2 regions of the Streptomyces peucetius genome follow, and region 1 is predicted to be linked to the other one. Evidence: riboswitches for the same ligand, from Rfam matches in the RefSeq annotation. Region 1 holds a riboswitch; the other holds the start of a gene.
The links. A riboswitch is a leader RNA that binds a small molecule or an ion and turns the genes downstream of it on or off. The one in region 1 is predicted to bind S-adenosylmethionine.
Positions count from the first base shown of each region.

Region 2: linked by a shared signal. The riboswitch ahead of OGH68_RS09420 (aminotransferase class V-fold PLP-dependent enzyme) and the one ahead of thrC (threonine synthase) in region 1 are both predicted to bind S-adenosylmethionine.

Region 1 is NZ_CP107567.1:3,604,277-3,612,616, forward strand. It holds gene groL (chaperonin GroEL) at 1-469, opposite strand, end outside; gene OGH68_RS16420 (cold-shock protein) at 889-1,092, opposite strand; gene OGH68_RS16425 (MoaD/ThiS family protein) at 1,503-1,778, opposite strand; gene thrC (threonine synthase) at 1,816-3,135, opposite strand; SAM riboswitch class I at 3,153-3,280, opposite strand; gene OGH68_RS16435 (glucosyl-3-phosphoglycerate synthase) at 3,463-4,431, shown strand; gene OGH68_RS16440 (hypothetical protein) at 4,470-4,757, shown strand; gene OGH68_RS16445 (FG-GAP-like repeat-containing protein) at 5,183-7,045, shown strand; gene OGH68_RS16450 (alpha,alpha-trehalose-phosphate synthase (UDP-forming)) at 7,224-8,340, shown strand, end outside.
Region 2 is NZ_CP107567.1:2,051,395-2,059,734, reverse strand. It holds gene OGH68_RS09440 (c-type cytochrome) at 1-677, shown strand, start outside; gene OGH68_RS09435 (ubiquinol-cytochrome c reductase iron-sulfur subunit) at 674-1,750, shown strand; gene OGH68_RS09430 (cytochrome b) at 1,747-3,372, shown strand; gene trpD (anthranilate phosphoribosyltransferase) at 3,526-4,590, shown strand; SAM riboswitch class IV at 4,667-4,784, shown strand; gene OGH68_RS09420 (aminotransferase class V-fold PLP-dependent enzyme) at 4,962-6,326, shown strand; gene OGH68_RS09415 (glycerate kinase) at 6,328-7,488, opposite strand; gene OGH68_RS09410 (SLC13 family permease) at 7,485-8,340, opposite strand, start outside.

The DNA of each region.
Region 1 (8,340 bases):
CGATCTGGACGTCGGCGGCGGAGATGGAGGCGGTGGAGGCGATCTGCTCCTTGGTCTCCACGTCCTTGGCCTGCTCGAGCAGGGCACCGGAGACGGCCTCGACGGCCCGCTCGATACCGCGCTTCAGAGCCATCGGGTTGGCGCCGGCGGCCACGTTGCGCAGGCCCTCACGGACGAGCGCCTGGGCGAGGACGGTCGCCGTGGTCGTACCGTCACCGGCGACGTCGTCCGTCTTCTTGGCGACTTCCTTGACCAGCTCGGCGCCGATCTTCTCGTACGGGTCCTCGAGCTCGATCTCCTTGGCGATGGAAACACCATCGTTGGTGATCGTGGGGGCGCCCCACTTCTTCTCGAGGACGACGTTGCGACCCTTGGGGCCAAGGGTGACCTTGACGGCGTCGGCGAGCTGGTTCATCCCGCGCTCGAGACCGCGCCGTGCCTCCTCGTCGAACGCGATGATCTTGGCCATGTGAAGTGGTCCTCCCGGACTGGGGTGGATTGCTTCGGATCGCATCCGGCGCCCGCGACGGACGGCCTGCGCGCCGCGTGGTTCCTTGCCCCACCCGGCCCGCGGGCCTCACCGACCCGATCCAAGTTCTGTCACTCTCACTGGGAGAGTGCTAACGCCAATGATTAGCACTCGACCCCCGAGAGTGCAAGCGGCTCCGAAGAAGCCTCCCTGAGGAGTGGCGGTCGGGTGACGGGAGGGCGCAAGCGGCTTCGAGGGAACGCGAGGCGGCGCCTGGGAGGCGGCCGACGCCGGATCGCGCCGGGAGGCGACCGGAGAGACGGACGGGCGCGCCCGGGCACGCGTGAGGGGCCCGCATCCCGGTGACCGGGAGGCGAGCCCCTCATGCGTGAGTGCGTCGGTGGCCGATCGCGCCTGGATCAGACGGCGAGCTTGACCATGTCCGCCTGCGGACCCTTCTGGCCCTGCGAGATCTCGAATTCGACTCGCTGACCTTCTTCAAGGGTGCGGTAACCGTCCATCTGGATCGCGCTGTAGTGGACGAAAACATCCGCACCACCGTCGACCGCGATGAAGCCGTACCCCTTCTCCGCGTTGAACCACTTGACGGTGCCCTGAGCCATGCCTAACTCCCCTATTACTGGCCCTTGCGCAGGACCGCACTTCGCGGACCCGGGTCAGATCTCCACCCCAGCAGGAGGGGTGTGCGCCGGAACGCGTCGACCGCGGCTGAATGTATCTGCCCAACTGCCCTCTGCAACAGGTCAATCGGACGAGAATTCTGGGCAGGACCGAACGACCGATCCCTACGATTCCATAGAATTCCGGGGCAAGTCGGGCCCGGCAAATGACGCCTAAGTGGCAATTCGATCACGCAGTTTGGCCGCATTCTTGCGGAACTCGAAGGCATTCACGAGCGGCCGGCGGAGGGGGCTTCCCAGACTCTACCGCGCTCAACCATGCAGAATTGCCCCCTCCGCTTCTCGGCGGAGAGGGCAATCTCTGTAACTACGAGTAAATCTTTGGGGTTGGATCAGCCGCCGGCGACCGCGGGAATGATCGACACGCCCGCGCCCTCCGGCGTGGCCGTCTCCAGGCCCTGCTCGAACCGCACGTCGTCGTCGTTGACGTACACGTTGACGAACCGGCGCAGCTTGCCCTGGTCGTCCAGAACGCGGGCCGCGATACCGGTGTGGTTCTTCTCGAGGTCCGCGATGACCTCGGCGAGGGTCGCGCCCTCCGCCGGGACCTCGGCCTGGCCGCCCGTGTACGTACGGAGGATGGTGGGGATGCGGACGTTGACGCTCATGTGTGCAGCCTTCCTTGGGTCTCGGATCTCAGGGATCTCAACGGGCCAGGCCGGCGTCGCGGAACGCGTCCAGGCTCGGGCGGATGACGGCGGTCGCCTGTGAGGTCTCCGCGACCGCGTCGAGGGTCTTGAGGCCGTCGCCGGTGTTGAGGACGACGGTGGTGAGCGCCGGGTCGAGCACGCCCGTCTCGATGAGCTTCTTCGTCACACCCACCGTCACACCGCCCGCCGTCTCGGCGAAGATGCCCTCGGTACGGGCCAGCAGCTTGATCGCGTCGACGACCTGCTCGTCGTTCACGTCCTCCACCGCGCCGCCGGTGCGGCGGGCGATGTCCAGCACGTACGGGCCGTCGGCCGGGTTGCCGATGGCCAGCGATTTGGCGATGGTGTTCGGCTTCTGCGGGCGCACGACGTCATGACCGGCCTTGAACGCGGCAGAGACCGGCGAGCAGCCCTCCGCCTGGGCGCCGAAGATCTTGTAGGGCCTGTCCTCGACGAGACCGAGCTTGATCAGCTCCTGCAGGCCCTTGTCGATCTTCGTGAGCTGCGAGCCCGACGCGATCGGGACGACGAGCTGGTCGGGCAGCCGCCAGCCGAGCTGCTCGCAGATCTCGTACGCCAGGGTCTTGGAGCCCTCCGCGTAGTACGGGCGGAGGTTGACGTTGACGAAGCCCCAGCCCTCGCCCAGGGGGTCGCCGATGAGCTCGGAGCAGAAGCGGTTCACGTCGTCGTAGTTGCCCTCGATACCGACGAGCTCGCCGCCGTACACCGCGGCCATGACGACCTTGCCCTGCTCCAGGTCGTGCGGGATGAACACGCAGGAGCGGAAACCGGCCCGCGCGGCGGCGGCGCCGACCGCACCCGCGAGGTTGCCGGTGGAGGAGCAGGACAGGGTGGTGAAGCCGAAGGCGCGGGCGGCCTCGAGGGCCTGGGCGACGACGCGGTCCTTGAAGGAGTGCGTCGGGTTGCCGGAGTCGTCCTTGATGTACAGACCGCCGGTGACGCCCAGTTCACGCGCGAGGTTGTCGGCCTTGACGAGGTGGGTCCAGCCCGGGTTCAGGTTCGGCTTGTCCGCCACGTCGGCGGGGACGGGCAGCAGCGGGGCGTAGCGCCAGATGTTGGCCGGGCCGGCTTCGATCTGCTTCCGCAGCTCTTCGGGGCTGCCGCTCGGCAGGTCGTAGGCGACTTCGAGCGGCCCGAAACACTCCGCGCAGGCGAAAATGGGGCCGAGTTCGAAACGCTGTCCGCATTCGCGGCACGCGAGGGCGGCGGCGGGGCCGAGGTCCACGGAAGCGGATCCGGTGGAGGCGGTGGCGGAGGTGCTGGCGCTGGTGTTTGCGACGGTCTGCGCAGCCATGATGGCGAGGCCCTTTCTCCTCATCTTCCTCGTGACGCATTTCGCCACAAGACGGAATTGGCACCTTCCCCACCGTGACCTCGCGGTCGGCGGGAGGGTTGCCGGGGCTTCAACGGGCCGTTCCCTCTGCCCCTCTGGATGAGCGGTATGGCTCCGGACGTGCGGTCCGGGCGTTTGTGTGCTTGGACCCCCGAGATGCGAGGGTCGTTCGCGTTGCTCAAGACTGTAACCGAAGCCCCGGACGGTTGAGATAGTCGTCCGAACCGCGAGATGGATCACACGACCACAGTTCACCGACTGTTCGTCGACTGCCAAGGGAGACGCGAAGTGCTCGATGAGGTGGCCCGCTGGCTGAGCCGGCGCTCCTGGTCCGCGTCCGACCGCTCCCTCGACCGGCTGATATCCGCCAAGGTCAGACAGGGAACGACGGTCAGTGCCGTCCTTCCCGCGCTGAACGAGGAGGCGACGGTCGGCGACATCGTCACGATCATCCGCCGAGAGCTGATGGAGAACGTCCCGCTCGTCGACGAGCTGGTCGTGATCGACTCCGCCTCCAGCGACCGCACGTCCGAGGTGGCCGCGGCCGCGGGGGCCCGGGTGGTGCACCGCGACTCGATCCTGCCCGGCCTGCCCGCCGTGGCCGGCAAGGGCGAGGTGCTGTGGCGGTCGCTGATGGTGACCGGCGGCGACATCGTCTGCTTCTGCGACTCGGACCTGCGCGACTTCTCGCCCGACTTCGTCTCCGGCATCGTCGGACCGCTGCTGACCGAGCCGGAGGTCCAGTTCGTCAAGGCGATGTACGACCGCCCCCTCGGCGGCGGCGCCGCACCCGGCCCCGACGGTGTCCCCGCCCAGGGCGGCCGGGTGACCGAGCTGGTGGCGCGGCCGCTGCTCAATCTGCACTGGCCGCAGCTCGCCGGATTCGTCCAGCCGCTCGGCGGCGAGTACGCGGCACGCCGCTCGCTGCTGGAACGGCTCCCGTTCCCGGTCGGGTACGGCGTGGAGCTGGGACTGCTGATCGACTCGCTGAACCTGGTCGGCCTCGACGCGTTGGCCCAGGTCGACGTCGGCACCCGCAAGCACCGCCATCAGGACGGACAGGCGCTCGGCAGAATGGCCGCGACGATCTACCGCACGGCGCAACTCCGGTTGTCCCGGCCGCACTTGGTACGGCCGTCGATCACCCAGTTCGATCGGGTGGGGAACGGCTTCGCCCCGCGGACCTACCGGGTGGACACCGAGGAGCGGCCGCCGATGCTCGAGATCGGTGAGTACGCGGCGCGTCGCGCGGCATAAGCAGGACCTGCCGGTCATTTTGCCTACATTTCCGATGTATGGCATTCATCGGATTTCTTGCTCCGCCGCGCGGCAGGCACCGCAGGCCCACGCCCTCCGGCGCGCACGAGCGGCTGACCCGGTTGCTCGGCGTGCTCGCCGTCACGACTGCCGCGACACTCGGTCCGGCCGGGCCGGCGACGGCGTCGCAGCAGGTGGAAATGGCCCGCACCGGCACCACGGCGGAACAGCTGTGGCTCCTGGGCGGCATCACACTGAGCCTGACAGCGGCGGGCCTCGTCGCCCTCGCCGCCACCCGCCACCGCCGCGACCGCCGCGACCCCTGAGTCCGCCGCCCGGTCTGCCGCCGCGGCCGCCGACACCCCTGGGCCGGAACGGTCGCCACGGCCGCCGACACCCCCACCGGAACGGTCGCCGCGCCGGTCGCCGCGCCCCGAAGACTCCGCGGTGGTGATCTTGTGCTCGGCCACCGGGACTCCTACGGTGGCCGGGATGCCAGGGGGGGCGATCGAGGGATCGAGAGGCATAACGGGGGGATGGGGATGGTGGGGCCGGGTTTCGACCGCCAGTTTCATCAGGGCCGGCGCGGCCGCGTTCCGCGGCCGGCAACACTTCCTCTTTCCACGACCACCGGACGTGACACCACGGCCGGAAGTGTCGTGCGTCCCGTCCCACGGGGCTCTCGAAGCCCCCTGGCGAAGCGGCACACAGGCCGCTTCCGACCCGGGAAGGACGGACAGAGAAAGCCACCATGCTGAGACAACACAGACACACCCGTGCAGCCACGACGGCCGCGGTCACGCTCGCCGCCGTCGCGGCGGGCGCGCTGGGCGCCGCCCCCGCGCAGGCGGTGGTCGGCACTCCGGTCGCGAACGGTCAACTCACGTTCGCCGCACAGATCGACGTCGGGGGCGAGCGCGGCTGCTCCGGTGTCCTGGTGGACCCGCAGTGGGTCCTCACCGCCGCCTCCTGCTTCGCCGCGAACCCGGCGGACACCTCCGACGTCGTGGCCGGCGCGCCGTCACTGAAGACGGTCGTCACCGTGGGCCGCACCGACCTGAACGCCACGGGCGGGCACGTCAGCGAGGTCGCCGAGCTGATCCCGCGTACGGACCGCGACCTGGTGATGGCCCGTCTCGCCACTGCCGCCACCGGTGTCGCCCCGATCGCGCTCGCCACCGGTGAACCCGCCGCGGGTGAGCGGCTGCGGGTGGCCGGCTTCGGCCGCACCGCCGACCAGTGGGTGCCCGACCGTCTGCGCAGCGGCACGTACACCGTCTCCTCCGTGACGGACACCTCGCTGAACCTCGCGGCGGACGAGGGTTCGAGCATCTGCATGGGCGACACCGGCGGCCCGGCGTTCCGTGAGCGGAACGGGGCCTTCGAGTTGGTCGCCCTCAACAGCCGGTCCTGGCAAGGCGGCTGCTTCGCTTCCAAGGAGACCCGCACCGGGGCCGTGGACACCCGGGTGGACGACATCAACCCCTGGATCCAGCAGGTCCGTTCCCTGCCGCAGGGGAGCACTCCGCTGGCCGGTGACTTCGACGGCGACGGCAAGGCGGACTTCGGTGCGATGACCGGCTACGCCAGGACGCCGGACGGCCGGAACCACACCGCGCTGTGGAACCTGGTCAGCGACGGCAGCGGCCTCGCGGAGCCGCGGACCGCCTGGGACAGCGGAACCGGCAGCTGGAACCGGGACTCCACCAAGCCGGTCACCGGCGACTTCAACGGCGACGGCAAGACCGACGTGGCGGCCTTGTACGACTACGGCAGGAGCGCGGACGGCCGCAACCGGACTGGCCTGTGGACCTTCCTGGGCAACGGCAGCGGCTTCGCCGCCCCCACCAAGGTCTGGGAGAGCGGAGCAACGAGCTGGAGCTGGGACGCCGGCAAGCCCGTGGCCGGTGACTTCAACGGCGACGGCAGGACCGACCTCGGCGTCCTGTACCGCTACGCCCAGACCTCCGACGGCCGCAACCACACCGGCCTGTGGACCTTCCTCAGCAACGGCACCGGCTTCGCCGCCCCCACCAAGGTCTGGGACAGCGGAGCCGGCAGCTGGAACTGGGACGCCGGCAAGCCCGTGGCCGGCGACTTCAACGGCGACGGCAGGACCGACCTCGGCGTCCTGTACCGCTACGCCCAGACCTCCGACGGCCGCAACCACACCGGCCTGTGGACCTTCCTCAGCAACGGCACCGGCTTCGCCGCCCCCACCAAGGTCTGGGACAGCGGAACCGGCAGCTGGAACTGGGAGTCCAGCAAGCCCGTCGCCGGCGACTTCAACGGCGACGGCAAGGCCGACGTCGCGGTCTTCTACGACTACGGCAGGAGCGCGGAGGGCCTCAACCGGACCGGCCTGTGGAGCTTCCTGAGCAACGGCCCCGGCTTCGCCGCCCCCGCCAGGGTCTGGGACAGCACCACCAGCTGGAGCTGGGACGCCACCGACCCGGTCGCCGCTGACTTCACCGGCGACGGCAAGGCGGACCTGGGTGTGCTCTACCGGTACTCCCCGACCGCGGACGGCAGGAACCGGATCGGCGTCTGGTCGTTCACGAGCAACGGCCCGGGCTTCGCCGCCCCGGTGCGGCACTGGGACAGCAGGCTCTAGCTGTACTCGGCCGGCACCTGCGGGGACCGCCTTGGTCCCCGGGCCGCACCCGGGTACCGCCCGGCGGAGGAGGGTGCGGCGGCACGGCCGGAAGCGTCACGGCCGGAAGTCGCCGCACCCTCGCGGATCGGGACGTACGCACGTTTGAGGGGCAGCGGTACGGGCTAGGTTTCGGCACATGGTCTCCGACGCAGCCCAGATTCTCGTCGCGTCCAACCGCGGCCCCGTCTCGTACGCGCTGAACGACAACGGAGAGCTCGACGCCCGCCGCGGTGGAGGAGGTCTCGTCTCCGGCCTGTCGGCCATCGGCTCGAACGCCCGGTCGACATGGGTGTGCGCAGCCCTCGGCGACGGTGACCGCGAGGCCGTGCGACGCGGCGTCGGGGAACCGGGCGTACGGATGCTCGACATCCCCGCGGCCGTCCACCACGACGCGTACAACGGCATCGCCAACTCGGTGCTGTGGTTCGTCCACCACATGCTGTACCAGACGCCCATGGAGCCCGTGTTCGGCCAGGAGTTTCGGCGGCAGTGGGGCGCGTACCGGCTCTACAACCGGGCGTTCGCGGAGGCGCTCGCCGCGGAGGCGGCCGACGACGCGGCGGTGCTGGTCCAGGACTACCACCTCGCGCTGGTGCCGGGGATGCTCCGGGAACTCCGCCCCGACCTGCGGATCGGGCACTTCTCGCACACCCCGTGGGCGCCCCCGGAGTACTTCGCGATGCTCCCCGGCGACGTCGCGGAGGAGCTGCTGCTCGGGATGCTCGGCGCGGACCGGCTCGGGTTCCTGACCAAGCGCTGGCTGCGCGCGTTCCAGGGCTGCGCCGCGAGCGTACTGGCGCCGTACGACGGGACGTCGGTGTGGCCGAAGGACAACGAGCCGGCGTTCGAGTTCCGGATCGAGGGCCGCGGGCGCCACCGGACCCGGCTCGGGGTGCACGGGCTCGGCGCCGACGGCGACTTCCTGCGCGAGCGTGCCGCGAAGCCCGACGTCGAGGAGCACCTGGCGGCCCTGCGCGCCCAGGTGGGCGAGGGCCGGCGGACGATCGTCCGCGTCGACCGTACGGAACTGTCCAAGAACATCGTGCGCGGCCTGCTGGCCTACCGGGAGCTGCTGGAGGAGCGCCCCGAGTGGCGCGAACGCGTCGTGCACATCGCGCTCGCCTACCCATCGCGCCAGGATCTCGCGGTCTACCGCGAATACACGGCCGAGGTCTCCCGCCTCGCCGAAGAGATCAACGCGCAGTACGGCACGGACGCCTGGACGCCCGTAGTCGTTCACGTGAAGGACGACT
Region 2 (8,340 bases), 1.6 Mb from region 1:
AGTCCCTTGCCATCAAGGAGGGGCAGAAGCTCTACACCGTCGGCTGCGCAAGCTGCCACGGAACCGGCGGTCAGGGCACCTCAGACGGCCCGTCCCTGGTCGGTGTCGGCTCCGCCGCCGTCGACTTCCAGGTCGGCACGGGGCGCATGCCCGCCCAGCAGCCCGGCGCGCAGGTGCCCGAAAAGCCGGTCGTGTACTCGCAGGCCGAGATCGACCAGCTCGCGGCGTACGTCGCCTCCCTCGGCGCCGGCCCGATCACGCCGACCGAGAAGCAGTACAGCCCCGAGGGCGCGGACATCGCCAAGGGTGGCGAGCTGTTCCGCAACAACTGCGCCCAGTGCCACAACTTCACCGGCGAGGGCGGCGCGCTGACCGAGGGCAAGTACGCCCCGAGCCTGGAGGGCGTCAGCCCGAAGCACCTCTACGAGGCCATGCAGACCGGCCCGCAGAACATGCCCTCCTTCCCCGACACCACGATGCCCGAGCAGCAGAAGCGGGACATCATCGCGTACGTCAAGACCGTGAACGGCGAGGAGACGCCGACCCCCGGCGGCTTCGCGCTGGGCGGCCTGGGCCCCGTCAGTGAGGGTCTGTTCGGCTGGATCTTCGGTCTCGGTTCGCTGATCGCTGTTGCCATCTGGGTCGCGGCCCACACCGCTAAGGCCAAGAAGTCATGAGTAGCCAAGACATTCCAGAAGAGAACCTGCCCGCAGAGCAGGGAGCCGCGCACGACGCGGCCCACGGTGGCACCACCGCCGTCGCGGAGCGCGGCGACGACCCGTTCGCCGACCCGGGACTGCCGGCCCACAAGCCGCGCATCCAGGACATCGACGAGCGTGCCGCCAAGCGCTCCGAGCGTGCCGTCGCCTTCCTGTTCACGCTGTCGATGCTCGCGACGATCGGCTTCATCGCCGCGTTCGTGATCTTCCCTGTCGACAAGATCGTGTACATCTGGCCGTTCGGCCACATCAGTGCGCTCAACTTCTCGCTGGGCGTGACACTGGGCCTCGCGCTCTTCTGCATCGGCGCGGGTGCCGTCCACTGGGCGCGCACCCTGATGTCCGACGTGGAGGTCGCCGACGACCGGCACGCGATCGAGGCCGCGCCCGAGGTCAAGGCCAAGGTCATGGCCGACTTCGCGGACGGTGCCCGGGAGTCCGCGATCGGACGGCGCAAGCTGATCCGCAACACCATGTTCGGCGCGCTGGCCATGGTGCCGCTCTCCGGTGTGGTGCTGCTGCGCGAGCTCGGGCCACTGCCCGAGAACAAGCTCCGCGAGACCCTGTGGGCCAAGGGCAAGCAGCTCATCAACATGAACACCAATGAGCCGCTGCGTCCCGAGGACGTCGCTGTGGGTTCGCTGACCTTCGTCATGCCCGAGGGCCTGAGGGAGGACGACCACAACTTCAACACCGAGATCGCCAAGGCAGCCGTGATGATCGTCCGGCTCCAGCCGGAGGACATCAAGGACCAGCGCGAGCTCGAGTGGTCCCACGAGGGCATCGTGGCCTACTCCAAGATCTGCACCCACGTCGGCTGCCCGATCAGCCTGTACGAGCAGCAGACGCACCACGTCCTCTGCCCGTGCCACCAGTCCACCTTCGACCTCTCCGACGGCGCCCGCGTCATCTTCGGTCCGGCCGGTCACCCGCTTCCGCAGCTGCGGATCGGTGTGAACGCCGAGGGCAACCTCGAGGCGCTCGGCGACTTCGAAGAGCCCGTCGGTCCTGCTTTCTGGGAGCGCGGATGAGTACACAGACGGATACACGGAAGAAGGCGCCCGCCGGCGAGCGGGTGGCCGACTGGGCGGACGGCCGGCTCGGGATCTACTCCCTGGCCAAGGCCAACATGCGGAAGATCTTCCCGGACCACTGGTCCTTCATGCTGGGTGAGATCGCGCTCTACAGCTTCATCATCATCATCCTCACGGGTGTGTATCTGACGCTGTTCTTCCACCCGAGCATGAACGAGATCGAGTACCACGGCTCGTACGTGCCGATGCAGGGCATCCGCATGACCGAGGCGTACGCCTCGACGCTGGACATCAGCTTCGACGTCCGCGGTGGTCTGCTCATCCGGCAGATCCACCACTGGGCCGCGCTGATCTTCCTCGCCGCGATGTTCGTGCACATGATGCGCGTGTTCTTCACCGGCGCGTTCCGCAAGCCGCGTGAGATCAACTGGCTGTTCGGCTTCCTGCTGTTCGTCCTGGGCATGTTCACCGGCTTCACCGGTTACTCGCTCCCGGACGACCTGCTCTCCGGCACCGGTGTCCGCTTCACGCAGGGCGCGATCCTGTCGATGCCGATCGTCGGCACCTACATCTCGATGTTCCTGTTCGGCGGCGAGTTCCCCGGCCACGACATGGTGGCGCGGTTCTACTCGATCCACATCCTGCTGCTGCCGGGCATCATGCTCGGCCTCGTGGTGGCCCACCTGATCCTGGTCTTCTACCACAAGCACACGCAGTTCGCGGGCCCCGGCCGTACGAACAAGAACGTCGTCGGCATGCCGCTGCTGCCGGTCTACATGGCCAAGGCCGGAGGCTTCTTCTTCCTGGTCTTCGGTGTCATCGCGCTGATCGCCGGCATGTTCACGATCAACCCGGTCTGGGCGCTCGGCCCGTACCGGCCGGACATGGTCTCCACCGGTGCCCAGCCCGACTGGTACATGGGGTTCGCCGAGGGTCTCGTCCGAGTGATGCCCGGCTGGGAGATCAACCTCTGGGGCCACACCCTGGTCCTGGGTGTGTTCATCCCGCTGGTCCTCTTCGGTGTCGTCCTCGCGGCGCTCGCGGTGTACCCGTTCATCGAGTCGTGGATCACCGGCGACAAGCGCGAGCACCACATCCTGGACCGCCCGCGCAACGCTCCGACGCGTACCGCGCTGGGTGTCGCCTGGGTCACCGGCTACGTGATCATGCTGCTCGGTGGCGGAAACGACATCTTCGCCACGCACTTCCACCTGTCGATCAATGCGATCACCTGGTTCGTCCGCATCACGTACTTCGTCGGACCGGTCCTCGCGTTCATCATCACCAAGCGGATCTGCCTGGGTCTGCAGCGGCGCGACAAGGACAAGGTGCTGCACGGACGCGAGTCCGGCATCATCAAGCGTCTGCCGCACGGTGAGTTCGTCGAGGTGCACGAGCCGCTGGCGCAGGGCGACCTGCACAAGCTGACCGCGCACGAGCAGTACAAGCCCGCCGAGATCGGCCCGGAGGTCGACGAGAACGGCGTGCGCCGCAAGGTCAAGCGCACCGAGAAGCTGCGTGCCAAGCTCAGCAAGGGTTACTACGGCGAGGAGAACCAGATTCCCAAGCCGACGACCGAGGAGTACAAGGAGATCACCAGCGGCCACGGCCACCACTGATCCCTGACCGACACGTCGCCACAGCGAAGGGCCCCGTCCACTCGATGGACGGGGCCCTTCGCCGTGCCGGAGGCTGGATAGGGTGGACCCATCCCGCCCCCTGCGGCCCGGCGGCCGCGGGGGACCCCCAGCAGTGGACCCCAGGAGCGGACCATGAACGTTGTGACCCCGGTCGGCGGCGACAGCGTGGCGGCCTACTCCTGGCCCGGCGTGCTGAACGCCCTCCTCGACAACCGCGACCAGAGCGCCGACGCCACCGCGTGGGCCATGGACCGCATCCTCAGCGGCGAGGCGACCAACGCCCAGATCGCCGGCTTCGTGACCGCGCTGCGCGCCAAGGGCGAGACGGTCGAGGAGATCGCCGGCCTGGTGCGGACGATGTACGAGCACGCCAACCTGATCGAGGTGCCGGGACCGAGCGTCGACATCGTCGGCACCGGCGGCGACGGGGCGAAGACCGTCAACATCTCCACCATGTCCTCGATCGTCGTCGCGGGCACCGGAGCCAAGGTCGTCAAGCACGGCAACCGCGCCGCCTCCTCGGCGAGCGGCGCGTCCGACGTCCTGGAGAAGCTGGGCGTCAATCTGGAGCTGACCCCGCAGCGGGTGGTCGAGGTCGCCGCCGAGGCGGGGATCACCTTCTGCTTCGCGGTCAAGTTCCACCCCGCGCTGCGGCACGTCGCCGTGGCCCGCAAGGAACTGGGCATCCGGACGGTCTTCAACTTCCTGGGACCGCTCACCAACCCGGCGAAGGTCAGGGCGCAGGCGACCGGTGTGGCCGACGCCCGGATGGCGCCGATCGTGGCCGGAGTGCTCGCGGAGCGCGGCTCCTCCGCCCTGGTCTTCCGCGGCGACGACGGCCTGGACGAACTCACCACGACGGCCACGTCCCGGGTGTGGGTGGTCCGCGACGGTGCCGTGCGCGAGGAGGCCTTCGACCCGCGGGACATCGGCATCGACCTCGTACCCGTGGAGGCGCTGCGCGGCGCCGACGCCTCGTACAACGCGGATGTGGCGCGCCGGCTGCTGGCCGGCGAGACCGGGCCCGTACGGGACGCGGTGCTGCTGAACTCGGCGGCGGCGCTGGTCGCGCTGGAGCCGACGGACGGCACGCTGAACGAGCAGCTGGCGGCCGGCATGGCCCGGGCGGCCCGGTCGATCGACTCCGGCGCGGCCAGGGCGGCCCTGGAGCGCTGGGTGGCGGCCAGCAACGCATAGCCGTGACGAAGGGAGCGGTCCGCATGGCGGACCGCTCCCTTGCGCCGTGCGCGACGTATGGCAGGATGCTTCCCAAGGTCATGAGTGACAGCGATTACGGCCCCGGCCCGCTGTCCGGCAACCCTCCGTCCGTGGCGGGGTGCCCCGGGTGAAGACCAGGCCGCAGGCAGCGAGGTCTGTGGCAAGCGCGGACCCCCGCGGCATCGTCGAATGCCGCGTCCCTGGGGTCCTGGTCCTCAAGGGAGCAGTCTCGTGAGCAAGCGAATGCGATAGGGCGTCTGCGCCCCTTCTCCGGTCACCTTTTTCTTTCCGGTGCTCCGCACTGTGCTGCGCCGACGCGCCGTTTCGCCTGCCCTGTACGGGAGTTCGCCATGTCTGTCACCACCGTTTCCGCCGACCCCTCGCTCTGTTCCCCGCTGCCGGTCCTCGGCCGGGACGTCACCGTCCCCCTCGTCACCGGCGGCGAAGTCACCTACGCGGCCCTCGACTACGCGGCCAGCGCCCCGGCGCTCCAGCGGGTCTGGGACGACGTGGCCGCGTACGCCCCGTACTACGGCAGCGTCCACCGCGGCGCCGGGTACCTCTCGCAACTCTCCACGGACCTGTTCGAGACCAGCCGGACCGTGGTGCACGAGTTCCTGCACTGCCGGGAGGACGACCAGGTCGTCTTCACCCGCTCCACGACCGACTCGCTCAACCTGCTCGCCGCCGCGCTTCCGGCCGGGTGCGAGGTGTTCGTCTTCGAGACCGAGCACCACGCCTCCCTGCTGCCGTGGAGGGACGCGAGGGTGACGTACCTGAACGCGCCGCGCACGCACGGCGACGCCGTCCGCACCCTGGAGCGGGCGCTGGCCGACCGCGACCCCTACGGGCCCGCCCTGGTCTGCGTCACCGGCGCCTCGAACGTCACCGGCGAACTGTGGCCGGTGAAGGAACTCGCGGCCGCGGCCCACGCCCACGGGGCCCGCATCGTGCTCGACGCCGCCCAGCTGGCGCCGCACCACCCGGTGTCCGTCGAGGAGCTCGACGTCGACTGGGTCGCCTTCTCCGGGCACAAGCTGTACGCGCCGTTCGGTTCCGGCGTGCTCGCGGGCCGGTCGGACTGGCTGCGGGAGGCGGAGCCGTATCTCGCGGGCGGCGGGGCCTCGCGGACGGTGGCGCGGCGCGCCGACGGCGGTGTGGACGTCGAGTGGCACACCAGCGCCGCACGGCACGAGGCCGGCTCCCCGAACGTGATCGGCGTCTACTCGATCGCCTCCGCCTGCAAGGCACTCACCGAGGCCGGTTTCGACGCCCTGGTCGCCCGGGAGCAGCACCTGATCACAAAGGTCCGGGAAGGGCTCGCCGAGGTGCCCGAGGTCAGGGTGCTGTCGCTGTTCGGCGACGACTCGCCGAGGGTCGGCGTGCTCTCCTTCGTCGTGGACGGCTGGAACAGCTCGCACTTCGCCGCCGCGCTGTCCGCCGAGTACGGCATCGGTGTACGGGACGGACTGTTCTGCGCCCACCCGCTGGTGCGGACCCTGCTGGGCAGCGACCCGCAGGACGTCGGCGAGTGCGGCGCGCCCGAGGCCGGCCTGGGCGAGAGGTCCCTCAACGCCATCCGCGTCAGCTTCGGCGCGGGTACGCCGGACGAGCACGTGGAACGGTTCGTACGCGCCGTGAAGGAACTGGTCCGCGACGGCGCGCAGTGGAAGTACCGCACCGAGGACGGCCGTTGCGTACCCGACCGGGGCTGAGTCAGGCGGCGAGACGGGTGCCCACCAGCACCATCCGCAGCGCCCGCTCGGCGGCGTCCGCGAGGAACTCGCCGGCCCGGTCCAGCGCTTCGGGCAGCGGCACGGGCGCCGGCACGATCGAGCCGTAGGCGTCCACGCCCGCGGCGGTGATCTCGTGGACGCCCTGGCCGAGCGTGCCGGCGAGCGCCAGCACCGGCCTCCCGGCGGCGCGCGCCCGGTGCGCCACCTCGGCCGGGATCTTCCCGCGCACGGTCTGCTGGTCCAGCGCGCCCTCCGCGGTGATCACCAGGTCGGCGCGGGCGAGCCGGGCGTCCAGGTCGACGTGGTCCAGCAGCACGTCGAAACGGGGCCGCAGCCGGGCGCCGAGCGCGGCGAGCCCGGCGCCGAGACCGCCCGAGGCGCCGGTGCCCGGGGCGCGGCGCAGATCCACCGGGACCGGCAGGGCGGCGGCGAGGTGGGCCGCCCAGTGCTCGAGGCCCGCCGACAACTCCTCGACCTGGTCCGGGCTCGCCCCCTTCTGCGGGCCGAAGACCCGGGCGACGCCGTGCTCGCCGCACAGCACGTTGTACGGGTTGCAGGCCACGAGGATCTCGGCGGCGGCTACCCGCGGCTCGAGACCGGCGGTGTCCGTCAGCGCCAGGCGCAGCAACTCACGTCCCCCGGGCGGCAACTCGGCCCCCTCGGCGTCCAGCAGCCGGACGCCGAGGGCCTGCAGCGCGCCCGCCCCGCCGTCACAGGTGCCGGAGTCGCCGCAGCCGACGAGGATCCTGCGCGCACCGGCGTCCAGCGCGCCCCGGATCAGCTCGCCCACGCCGTACGTCGTGGTGGCGCCCGGGTCGCGGCGGTCCGGCGGCACCAGGGCGAGCCCGGCGACGGCGGCCATCTCGACGACCGCGGTGCCGTCGCCCAGCAGCGCGAAGTGGGTGCGCACCGGGCTGCCGAGCGGCCCGGTGGCGACGCGCGGCACGAGACGGCCGCCGGTCGCGGCCGCCAGCGCCTCCGCCGTGCCCTCACCGCCGTCCACCAGGGGGATGAGGTCGATGTCGGCGTCGGGCGCGACCCTGCGCAGGCCCTCCGCGATGGACTCGGCGGCCTCGCGGGCGGTCAGCGACTCCTTGAAACCGCTGGGCGCGACGGCGATGCGGTAGGGGGCACGGGTCATGGCTGGGTCTCCATAAGGACGGGCACGCCGAGCAGCGGCCAGACGGCGAGGGCGAACAGCAGCACCACGGCGGCGCTGAGCGGCGCGAGCAGGGCGGACAGCCGCAGCAGATCGCGCGAGGTGAACGTGGGCACATCGTCGGGCGGGTCGAAGAAGAGCGTGACCGGCTTGGCGGAGGCGGGCAGCGTGTGGCAGAAACCGGCCGCGGCGGTGGACGCGAGCGCCGCCGCGACCGGATTGACGCCGGCGCCGACGGCGGCGGCCACCACCAGCGGGACGAGTACGGAGGAGCGGGCTGAACGCGACTGCAGGACCAGATGCGCGGCCGTGCTGACGAGCACGATCACGGCGAGGAACAACCACGCCGGCAGGCCGTCCGGCAGCCGGCCCACCAGCCACCCGGCGGCACCCGAGTCGGCCAGCGCCACCCCCATCGCGGTCGTCGCGGCCATGAAGAGCAGCAGGGGCCACGGCACGGTCCGCAGTCCGTCCTTCAGCCGTACGGTCCCCAGGGCCGGCGACGACGTCACGACCGCGCCGATCAGCGCGACCACGGCCGGCGGCACGCCGTGCAGCGGTTCGCTGCACCACAGGGTCACCACCGTGCCCAGCAGCATCACGCACCGGCTCTCCGCGGTGGTCAGCGGACCGGTCACCGGAGTGGGGGAGTGCTCCTGGAGCAGCTCGGGTGTGATCTTCACCGGCCCGCGCCGCTCCGCCCGCGAGGTCGTCGTCAACAGGACCGTCTCCGCGGCCAGATGGGACGAGACGACCGCCAACGGCAGCCCCAGCAGCAGCCACTCGACGAATCCGAGCCGCTCCCCGGTCTGCTCCCACAGCACGCTGACGGTG